2 linked regions of the Puniceicoccus vermicola genome follow. The main gene of each other region encodes a partner of the protein of the gene in region 2 in a complex. Links are inferred from orthologs where the notes say so. Each region holds a gene or a part of one and is shown on either strand. Other genes may lie near its edges.

What was found.
Region 1: secE (region 2) and secY share a complex: the UniProt entries of both Bacillus subtilis proteins name them as parts of the sec protein translocase complex. The link is inferred for Puniceicoccus vermicola from one-to-one orthologs.

What each region holds. Positions count from the first base shown.
Region 1 is NZ_JACHVA010000126.1:16,286-21,832, forward strand. Bases 1,455-4,411 are described here. They hold secY (preprotein translocase subunit SecY), read left to right. Parts: upstream 1,455-2,155; coding sequence 2,156-3,667; downstream 3,668-4,411. Other genes in these bases: rpsE (30S ribosomal protein S5), read left to right, coding at 1,455-1,640; rplO (50S ribosomal protein L15), read left to right, coding at 1,662-2,108; map (type I methionyl aminopeptidase), read left to right, coding at 3,681-4,411. Also shown: rpsH (30S ribosomal protein S8), read left to right, coding at 1-180; rplF (50S ribosomal protein L6), read left to right, coding at 205-741; rplR (50S ribosomal protein L18), read left to right, coding at 765-1,121; more of rpsE, read left to right, coding at 1,125-1,454; more of map, read left to right, coding at 4,412-4,433; H5P30_RS16050 (hypothetical protein), read right to left, coding at 4,543-5,337; H5P30_RS16055 (sulfatase-like hydrolase/transferase), read right to left, coding at 5,462-5,547. UniProt on the Bacillus subtilis protein: The central subunit of the protein translocation channel SecYEG. Consists of two halves formed by TMs 1-5 and 6-10.
Region 2 is NZ_JACHVA010000040.1:72,996-78,424, forward strand. Bases 1-2,839 are described here. They hold secE (preprotein translocase subunit SecE), read right to left. Parts: upstream 1,607-2,839; coding sequence 1,394-1,606; downstream 1-1,393. Other genes in these bases: rplA (50S ribosomal protein L1), read right to left, coding at 1-306; rplK (50S ribosomal protein L11), read right to left, coding at 353-778; nusG (transcription termination/antitermination protein NusG), read right to left, coding at 788-1,345; tuf (elongation factor Tu), read right to left, coding at 1,801-2,839. In the rest of the region: more of tuf, read right to left, coding at 2,840-2,991; H5P30_RS03870 (gamma-butyrobetaine hydroxylase-like domain-containing protein), read left to right, coding at 3,247-3,555; RadC family protein, read right to left, coding at 3,608-4,327; H5P30_RS03880 (FGGY-family carbohydrate kinase), read right to left, coding at 4,353-5,429. UniProt on the Bacillus subtilis protein: Essential subunit of the Sec protein translocation channel SecYEG. Clamps together the 2 halves of SecY. May contact the channel plug during translocation.

The sequences.
Region 1 (5,547 bases), on a different replicon or contig from region 2:
ATTACCGACCTGCAACGGTTGAGCCGCCCCGGATGCCGTCGTTACACTTCTTCAACTGAAATGCCGAAGGTTCTCGGAGGATTGGGATTCTCCATCATTTCCACCCCTAAGGGTGTTCTTAAGGATTCCGAAGCCCGCCGACAGAAGGTCGGAGGCGAGGTTGTCTGCGAAGTCTGGTAATCCGCCGAATAAGAGGACACAGCAATGAGTAGAATTGGAAAACTTCCGGTAGCTATCCCGGAAAAAGTTAAAGCCGAGATCACCGACAATACGGTCAAGATCGAGGGCCCGAAGGGCTCCCTTTCGCAGACCTTTGATTCATCGGTCTCGATCGAGTTTGCCGACGGCGAAATCCGTGTTTCTCCGAATGGGGAAAACCGCCGCGCCCGTGCCATGTATGGCACTGCCCGTTCGATTATCTCGAATATGGTTGAAGGTGTGGTCAATGGTTTCAGCAAGAAGCTGTTCATCGAAGGTGTGGGTTTCCGCGCTTCGGTCAGTGGCACTAACCTGAACCTCGCCTTGGGGTATTCCCACCCGATCGACTTTACGATCCCGGAAGGCGTGACAGTTACCGTCGCCGATAACACCAAGGTCACCGTAGAAGGGGCTGACAAACAAGCCGTGGGCGCCTGCGCCGCTCGGATAAAGAGCTTTTATCCGGCCGAGCCTTACAAGGGCAAGGGTGTCCGGATCGAAGGTGAGTTTGTCCGCCGTAAGGAAGGGAAGAAGACTGCCTAAGGCAACGTCCGAGGAAACTAGTTATGAAACTTGCAAAGAAAAAGAAGCTCGCTCAGAACCGCCGCTGGAGAATCCGCAAAAAGATTCGTGGCACCGCCGAGCGCCCGCGCCTGACCGTCTGCTTTACCAACAAGCATGTCTATGCCCAGTGCATCGACGACGTCGCTGGCAACACACTCGTTTACGCCTCTTCCCTCGACAAAAATGGGGAAGGCACCAAGCCCAATGTTGAAGGGGCTACGGCTCTCGGTGGTAAGGTCGCAGACCTCGCCAAAGAGAAGGGCATCGAAACGGTCGTCTTCGACCGTGCCGGGCGTCTCTACCATGGCTGCGTGAAGGCTTTCGCCAACGCGGCCCGCGAAAACGGACTCAAATTTTAAGGCATGAGAAATCCATCCAACAACCGCTCCCCGGCACCTGAGCCGGAAGAATCAGAATTTGTCGAAAAGGTCGTCCACATTAACCGTTGCGCGAAAGTCGTAAAGGGTGGTCGCCGTTTCAGCTTTGCCGCTCTCGTCGTCGTTGGCGACCGTAAGGGCAAGGTCGGATTTGGTTATGGTAAGGCCAAGGAAGTTCCCGAAGCGATTCGCAAGGGCACTGAGCAGGCACATAAGCACATGCAACCGATCCAACTCAAGGGTGACACCATTCCTCATCCGGTCATGGGTGAAGCCGATGGAGGCCAAGTCCTCCTCCGCCCGGCCAGTGAGGGTACCGGTATTATCGCCGGTGGTGGGGTCCGCGCCGTTCTCGAAGCCTCTGGCATCAAGAATGTTCTTTCTAAATCACTCGGATCCAACAATCAGCTCGCCATGGTCAACGCGACCATGGAAGGTCTGCTTCGACTCCGCACGGCTGAAAGCCGTAAGGAACTGCACGAAGCACCGGCAGGAGTCTGATTCTAACGGAGACTACATATAATGCGACTGCACGAATTGATTAACAGCAACGGTTCCAACCGTCCGAAGCGCCGCCTGGGTAAGGGTGAGGGCAACGGTCATGGAAAAACTTGCGGACGTGGACACAAGGGAAGCAAATCCCGCTCCGGTTACAGCATTCAGCCCGGCTTCGAAGGTGGGCAGATGCCGATGTATCGCCGCCTCCCGCACCGTGGATTCAGCAATTTCAAGTTCCACAAGGGTTATGCGATCGTCAACCTTGGCGACCTCGAGCGCTTGGCCGACGACGTGAAGGAAGTAAATCGTGAGGTTCTGGTGAAGGCCGGTCTCGTTCGCGACAACTCTCTTCCGCTCAAGGTTCTTGGCAATGGCGAGATCAAGTCCGCTCTCAAGGTGAGCGCTGCGGCTTTCTCCGCTTCGGCCAAGTCCAAGATTGAGGCCGCCGGTGGTGAAGCTCTGACCGATTGATATTGAAAACCTCCGCTCGCTGAGCGGATTGGAAGGTCCCCTGGAACATGTTGTCAGCCTTTACTAATTGTTTAAAGATCCCGGAACTGCGCCAGAGGATTTTCTTCACTCTCGCGCTGCTTTTCATCGCCCGTGTCGGGGCCAATATCCCTCTGCCGGGTATTGACCCTGGGCCGATCAAAGCCTTCTTCGCAGACCAAGCGTCTGCGGGTGGAGGCTTGATTGGGTTCTACAACATGTTCACCGGGGGCGCGCTTCTCAATGGCGCGATCTTCGCGTTGGGAGTGATGCCTTACATTAGTGCCTCCATCATCATGCAGTTGATGGGGGCGGTTTTCCCGGCCTTGGCCCGCCTTCAGCAGGAAGGGGAGGTCGGTCGCCAGAAGATCAGTCAGTATACGCGCTACCTGACCATCGTTATTTGTGTGGTCCAGGCTGTACTGCTGATTACCGCGTTGGAGAAAAACCCGGCTACATTGATCGGGCAGAACTTCAATCCGGCGATTTATGGGAGTATCGTCATTTCGGGCCACTTATGGTTCCTGATCTCCGCAACGGTCATTTTGACCTGCGGAACGGTGATCTTGATGTGGCTCGGTGAGCAGATTACCCAGCGCGGAATCGGGAATGGGATTTCCCTTTTGATTACGGTCGGGATTATTGCCGACCTTCCGGGGGCCGTGATTACGGCTTTCCGTATGTTCAACGCTCCTCCGGGGAGTGAGACGGCTAACCTGGGTCTGCCGCACGCCATTTTGATGATCGTCCTTCTTCTCGCGGTGACCGCGGGGATCGTGGCCGTGACTCAGGCACAACGAAAGATTCCGGTCCAATACGCAAAGCGCGTTGTGGGCCGTAAGGTCTATGGAGGACAGAATTCCTTCCTGCCCCTCAAGGTTAACTATTCCGGAGTGATGCCGGTTATTTTCGCCAGTGCGATCCTTCTTTTCCCTGCACAGATTTTGCAGACGTTGGAAGGTGCCACCGGAATGACTTTCTTCGGGGATATGGCAAGTTTCCTCGCCCGTGGTACTTGGTTCTACTACCTGACTTACGGGATGTTGATTCTCGTCTTCAGCTATTTCTGGGTTTCGCTGATGTTCAAGCCGATTCAGATTGCCGATGACCTGAAGAAAAATGGTGGGTTTATTCCCGGTGTTCGTCCCGGCGAGCCTACGGCCCGCTTCCTTGACTTCGTGATGACGCGCCTGACTTTGGCTGGAGCTTTGTTCCTGACCATTATCGCCGTCTTCCCGGACCTTCTCCTGTTTGTCTATCGGGTTCCCGGTAATGTCGCCGTTTTCTTCGGTGGCACCGGAATGCTGATTACCGTAGGGGTCGTTCTCGACACCATGCGTCAAGTGGAGACTTTCCTCCTGCAGCGTCACTACGACGGTTTCCTCAAGAAGGGCCGTATCCGCGGTCGCAGCCAGCAGGCACGTAATCGTCAAATGATGGAATCCCTCGAGATTCGCGATTTCTGGCGGGTCTGGCGTCCACTTTTGATTCTATCGTCCCTTCTTTTCATCCTGGGCTTTGTCGCCTGGTTGATCCGCTAACACACTTCGCGCGGTGCTTTCCGAAAAAGAAATCCCAGTCCTCCGGGAGGCTTGCCAAATCGCGGCCCGAGTTCTCGAAGAGATGTGTGAATTCGTCGAGGCGGGGATGAATACCTACGACCTCGACCAGTTCGGAAAAAAACGACTTGCGGAGTATGGTGCGGAGAGCGCCTGCTACCAGTATAGGGTGCGCGATCTCGTCTTTCCTTCCCACACCTGTCTCTCGGTCAATGATGAGATCGTCCATGGCATTGGGCGGTTGGATAGGCAGATCAGTGAAGGGGATATCATTGCAGTCGACGTCTGTGTTCGGTATCGCGGCATGATCGGCGATAACGCCCGCACGGTTCTGATCGGGAAGGGCAAACCGGAAGACGAGAAACTCTTGGCGGTCACCCGCACCGCTTTGGAGCGAGGCATTGCCGAGGCGATAGTCGGGAATCGGGTCGGAGAAATTTCCCACGCGGTTCAGACCTACGTCGAAAAGAACGGCTTCAGCGTGGTTCGCGATTTTGTCGGCCATGGCGTCGGTGAGAGTATGCACGAAGAGCCGCAGATCCCCAATTTCGGGCGTCGCCGCTCGGGTCCCAAGCTCGTTCCAGGAATGGCTTTGGCGATTGAGCCGATGGTCAACGCAGGCACTCACAAAGTGGAGATGCTCGGTGATGGATGGACGGCGGTGACCAAGGATCGTAAGCGTTCCGCCCATTTTGAGCACACCGTCCTCGTCACTCCGGAAGGTCCGGAGATTTTGACGGTCGCCTAACGCGGCGATTCTTCTTGGTCTTTGCCCGAGACTAGCGGGCGTCGGAAGGGGCCTGCTTGAGGCCTCCCTCTTTCCTTGTCAGTCTCCCTCTCGATCGTGGGCCGGTTGATCAGTATTGGAGATTCAGACCGGCAAAAAGCTGCCATTGGGCGAAAGAGGATCCTCGATCGGCCACCGAGTATTGAGGCTCAACAAAGAGGTTGTAGACGATCGATTTAGTCGGGATGACTTTTCCCACTCCGAGTCCGACAGGGATCGTGTAGTCATCACTCTCGAAATCGTAGACCATAATCGGGGCACTGCGGAGATACCAACCCTCGCCCATTTGCAGAAAGAGGAATGGCTGAAAGGCCCCACTGTTGACGTCCTTCACATCGCTGGGGCCAGCAAAACTTGCCTGCCAGGTCAGGAGGTAGCCGTATTGAAACCGTTTGGATCGGGCGTCGAAAAGGACGTTGGCAAATCCTGCAGACCATTTTTCGGATCCGAGAACTGAATCAGTGGCAGTGGGCATGGTGAGCTGTGGACCCGCTCCAAAGCTGATTGCGGGATCGCCGGTATCGATAAGGTAGGCGGCAAAGATATTAAAATCACCGAGGCCGGTTGTGTGGCCGCCGCTATCGGGGAAGGTATTCACCGGAAGGGTAGCCCGAGCCAGCCAGTCTCCTTTGAAATGGAAGGGCTGAGCATAGCGGATATCGACTTGGTTGCCGTAGTCAGCGTCATTATCTCCGGTAAACTCACCAATGTAGTAATTCTGAAAATTCAGGGCCGTGGTATTGGCGAGGGGGTTGTTGGCCTGGGCCGAGGCGGAGGGCTGACCGGCTTCGGCATTCGCCGACGCGATGCCGAGTGAGAGGGCGACGAGGGAAAGGCAGGATGAGATGGATTTGGTATTGTACATGGTTTGTCGGAAAAACTCTGAAAAGTATGGTGTTCTGGTTTCGCTTTTAATCGCATGGATGCTGAAGTCGTGGGCCGACACCTGACTGATGGCGGCCCACGCGTTTCAGAATCGACGCTGCAAGTTACTTGATCCGTCCTGGCATAACCACCTGGATATTCGGTGGATACTTGGCGAGGACCTTGTTGTAGCGGGTCGCTTCATCTCCGA
Region 2 (5,429 bases):
TTCGATCAGTTCGGCCAGACCGGCTTCGTCAGCTCCAGCTGCGAGGGCTTCTTCAGGATTTTCCGTGAAGGCAATCACCCGGACCGTCTTACCACTCCCATGAGGAAGGCTGACCGTACCACGCACCATTTGGGTGCTTTGCTTCGGGTCGACGAAGAGTCGGGCTTGTACTTCGACCGTCTCGTCAAAGGCGGCTTTTGGAAGTCCTTGAAGGACCGCGACGGCGTCTTTCAGCTCGAGAGCTTCCTGCTCAGGAGTGAGTTCGGCTGCCTTGCGGTAACGTTTGCTGCGTGTAGCTGTTGCCATGATGCAATTCTCTGTTTCTTTCGGTCTCCTGCTTCCCGTTGGGGAATCAGTCAACGACCTCAATGCCCATGCTGCGGGCGGTTCCCATAATGATTTTAGCGGCCTGATCCGGATCGGATGCATTCAGGTCGTTCTTTTTAATTTCTACGATCTCGTCGATCTGCTTGCGAGTGACCTTACCCACCTTGTCGCGGTTGGGTACACCCGATCCCTTGGCGATCCCAGCGGCCTTCTTCAAAAGAATCGGGGCCGGGGGGCTCTTCAGGATGTAGCTAAACGAACGATCAGCGTAAACGGTGATGACGACGGGAAGCACGGTCCCCGCCTGTTCTTTCGTCCGCGCATTAAAGTCCTTACAGAAGGCCATAATGTTGACCCCTTGCGCACCCAGTGCCGGACCGACAGGCGGTGCCGGATTGGCTGCACCTGCAGGCAGTTGCAGACGAATTTCTCCAATAACTTTCTTAGACATCGATATTCCTTACTCTTCGACCCTTTCAACCTGCCAATATTCCAGGTCGACGGGGGTAAACCGTCCGAAAATTGAAACCGAAACCTTGAGCCGTCCCCGATCCGGGTCGACTTCGTCGATCCGTCCAGTGAGGTTCGAGAAGGGTCCGTCGTTGATCTTCACTTCTTCCCCAATCTCGTATTCGACCTTCGGGCGTTCCTTGCCCTCGGCGTCGGTGACTTGCTTGAGGATCCGATCGATCTCTTCCTTCTTGAGGGGAACCGGGCGTTCGCCTCCAACAAAATTAATGACCCCTTGCGCGTCTTTCACGAAGTACCACGCTTCCTGGTCGAGATTCCCGTCGTCGTCGTACAAACGCATTTGCACGAAGATGTAGCCGGGATAGAATTTACGGGTGCGCTGAGACTTTTTCCCGCTTTTCACTTCCGTCACGGTCTCGGTCGGCATCAAAACCTCCAAAACCCGATCGCCCATTTCCTCAATCTCCACGAACTTGTCCAAGTAAGACTTGGCCTTTTGTTCTTGGTTCGAAAGGGTCTGGACGGCGAACCATCGATGGCCGCTCATTGTGCTATTGGAAACCATGATCTAATCTGGGACGGAAAGAAAAAAGAATCAGTTGAGGGGGCGAACCCACTCAGTGACCAACTCGATCGAGTTGAGGAGGAAGAAATCCGATACGCCGATAAAAGCCCCGAGGATCGCTACCCCGATCAGAACCACAATCGTATACTGCCTGAGTTCCTTCCGGGTAGGCCAAGACGCTTTCCGGAGTTCGAGAATGGTCTCTTTCCAGAAAGTTCGAATGGATCGGAATGGGTTTTTCATCAGGTGGTGCAGTAAAAAAGGGTGGCGGGAGAAGAGGGACTCGAACCCCCAGCCTACGGTTTTGGAGACCGTTGCTCTACCAGTTGAGCTATTCTCCCTCCTAAATAAATCGGTTCAGTTTTAGGATAGCGAATGCCGAGAACGCAAAAAAGCGTTCCCGGCATCCCCAAAAAGGCTAATTATGCCGTAAATCCTCAGTCAATGACTTCCGCGATACGACCAGCACCGATGGTGCGGCCACCTTCACGGATGGCGAAGCGTTGTCCAGCTTCCATAGCGATTGGCTTCTGGAGGTTGATGTTAATTCCGAGGTTGTCCCCAGGCATAACCATTTCAACACCTTCAGGAAGTTCGACGATACCGGTAACGTCAGCGGTTCCGAAGAAGAACTGAGGACGGTAACCCTTGAAGAATGGAGTGTGACGACCACCTTCATCCTTGGTCAGGACGTAAATTTCAGCCTTGGCCTTGGTGTGAGGAGTGATGCTGCCGGGCTTAGCCAAAACTTGACCGCGCTCGATAGCGTCCTTTTCAACACCACGGAGGAGGAGACCGACGTTGTCACCAGCTTGACCGGAGTCGAGGGTCTTGCGGAACATTTCCACACCCGTTACGATGGTCTTGCCTTCCTTCTCGAGGCCGACGATGGAAACTTCTTCACCAACCTTAACCATACCGCGTTCGATACGACCGGTGGCAACCGTTCCACGACCAGTGATGGAGAAGACGTCTTCAACAGACATCAGGAAAGGCTTATCGACTGCGCGTTCCGGCTCCGGAATGTCGGCGTCGATGGCGTCCATGAGATTCTGGATCGCGTCCTTACCTTCTTGCTTGTCTTCAATAGCAGCAAGAGCGGAACCGCGAACGATTGTGATGTTGTCACCGTCGAACTCGTACTTGGAGAGAAGGTCGCGGATTTCCATTTCGACGAGCTCGAGAAGCTCTTCGTCGTCGAGGAGGTCAACCTTGTTCAAGAAAACTACGATGTTAGGAACACCGACCTGACGAGCGAGAAGGATGTGCTCGCGAGTCTGCGGCATAGGTCCGTCAGCTGCGCTCACAACCAAGATGGCGCCGTCCATTTGGGCAGCTCCCGTGATCATGTTCTTTACGAAGTCAGCGTGGCCCGGGCAGTCGACGTGAGCGTAGTGACGCTTGTCGGACTCGTACTCAACGTGTGAGACTGCGATGGTGACGATCTTGGAAGCGTCACGGACCGTACCGCCCTTGGCGATGTCCGTATAGCTTTTGACCTCAGCGAGACCCTTACCGGCCTGTGTCTGCAAGATTGCAGCCGTAAGAGTGGTCTTGCCGTGGTCGACGTGACCGATGGTTCCCACGTTGAGGTGGGGCTTCGTGCGTTCGAATGATTCCTTAGCCATGAGATGGATTCGTGCTTGTTATCAGGTTAGAGTTTAATTGAAGTGGAGCCCTCGAGCGGATTTGAACCGCCGACCTCGTCCTTACCAAGGACGCGCTCTGCCGACTGAGCTACAAGGGCGGCGAAAGTGCCTTTTGGGATTGGTTTTGTAGGTTGTATGTTTGTAGAACGTAGAGACGAAAGCGGTGGAGAATGAGTTTTGCCCCCACCCTCGTCAATCCCTGAATTCTGATTTTTTGTCATTTCTTCAAAAACCATGGTCCCAGCTCCCAAACAGATCGAAAACATCGGCGCAGAAATCGCCATTCTTTGGCCCGATGGCCACGAATCCTACCTTCCTCATGAATATCTGCGGGAAAAATCTCCCAGCGCCGATAATATGGGCGAGGTGGATATCCTCGGTCAACGCCACGGCGGGGACGGCCCCAAATTCTTCCCGGGCGTACGCGTCGTCGGCTGGGAAAAGGTCGGCAACTATGCCGTTTGCTTCCACTTTTCCGACGGACACTCCACCGGCCTCTATTCCTGGCCCTACCTCCGCCAGATCGACGCCGAGAGACAATAAAGCGCCCATTCTATAAAGCGGATCGGCGAGCGCTTCCGCGTCCACCGCCGGATCAGAGGAGTCCACCGTCGGAGAAGCTGTAGAATCCCACTCCGGCGGGATCGAGAGCCCGGTTCCCGATGACCACGTGATCGAGGAGGGAGATATCGAGCGTCTTCGCGGCCTCCCGCAGCTGGCGGGTGACCCGGACATCGGCCGCGCTTGGAGCAGGATCTCCGCTCGGATGATTGTGGGCTACGATAGCCGCCGACCCACCCTCACGAATCACAGGCCGAAACACCTCACGTGGATGAACCAGGCTCGCATCGGCAATTCCGCGGGTCACTTCGATTGATCGGATAAGGTGATTTTTCCGATTAAGGACGAGAACCCAGAAATACTCGACGTCCAATCCAGCAACGATCGGTTGGAAAAAATGGAAGACCTTCTCGGGATCATCAAAGACGACCGGTTTCTCGCGGTCGGTCTGAAGAATTGCCCGTCGGGCCACTTCCATGATTGCCGCCAGCTGGAGCGCTTTCACCCGCCCAATTCCGTGGAGTTGCTCAAAGTCGGCGACAGTCCAACGAACCAACTGAGCAATCGAACCCGCCCGGCGGACCATCTCCGAGGCCACTTTCATCACGTCATGGCCCGCCGTTCCGCTTCGCACGAGAATGGCGAGAAGTTCGGAGTCAGACAATGCGCCCGCTCCATGCTGCTCCATCCGCTCTTGCGGTCGCTCCTCACGGCAGAGATTCCGAAAACTTCCCGAATCTCCCCCGTCTTTCATAAAAGCATCCCTCCCCTTCTAGAGTTCAGGCTCCCGTGCAGAGAGCTCGATACTTTTCGACGTATTGATCCAAACCGGAGATCTCCGCCGACTCCACATCGCGGATCACAATCTCGAAGCGCGAGGAGAGGCTCTCCAAATCGACTCCTTCAACGAGTTTCCAAGCGCAGAGCGCCGTCCCAAAGGCGGTCGCCTCTTTGAGTTCCGTGAGGCAAACCCGATTCTTTGGCAAAAGAGAGGCCAAAATACGGCAATACTCCGGATTATTCGCAAACCCGCCTTCCACGAAGATTTCCGAATCCTCCCGGAGACCTGCCCGATTGAGAACCTCTACAGTCTGAATCGCGAGAGACAGATTCAGCGCGGCCAGAAAGGTATCCTTTCCAATTCCCGCGGCATCGAGCCCCATTTCTTTCAATTCCTCCAGAGAAATTTCCTGACGTCCGAGGCGCAGAACCGGGACCGATCCCGGGAACGCTTCCGCTCCGGGAATGATTCCCCCTGTCAAAATAATCTCCGCATCCCGGCAGACGAGATTGATCTCCTCCGGATTCTCCATCGCAGTTTCGCCGACAATTTTGGAGAACTCGGAAAATTCCAGTCCACCCGGGAAAATCGCGGTCTTCACCGGGCGACCGTAGGCACTCAGGTTATAAAAAGTCTTCGTACCAATCTCGTTCGGCTCGAAGTCAAATCCATCGGAGGGCGTCATCGCGACGCACCAGGTGCCCGTCGAGTTGAGCGTGAATCGATCAAACCCTTTGGCCAAGTAGGGCAGAAGAGACGCATTCGAATCGTGAATCCCGACAACCACCGGAATGCCCGCAGGGATCCCACTTTCTTCCGCAACCGATTCTCCAACCGTGCCCAACTCGTCCCACGGGGCCAGAACCTTCTCCGGGATCATCCCATCGACTCCAAGCTCGCGGGCAACCTCGCTGGGGCAACTCTTCCGGAGATCCCACAGATACGTGTGACACCCGAGGTAAGTGGGGTCCGCCGCCATCTTCCCCGTAAAGAGATAGCCCAAATACTGGGGAAAATAGAGCAAATGCTGCGCTTTCTCCCAGTCCTGCGGAAAGAATTTCTGAAGAAAATAGAT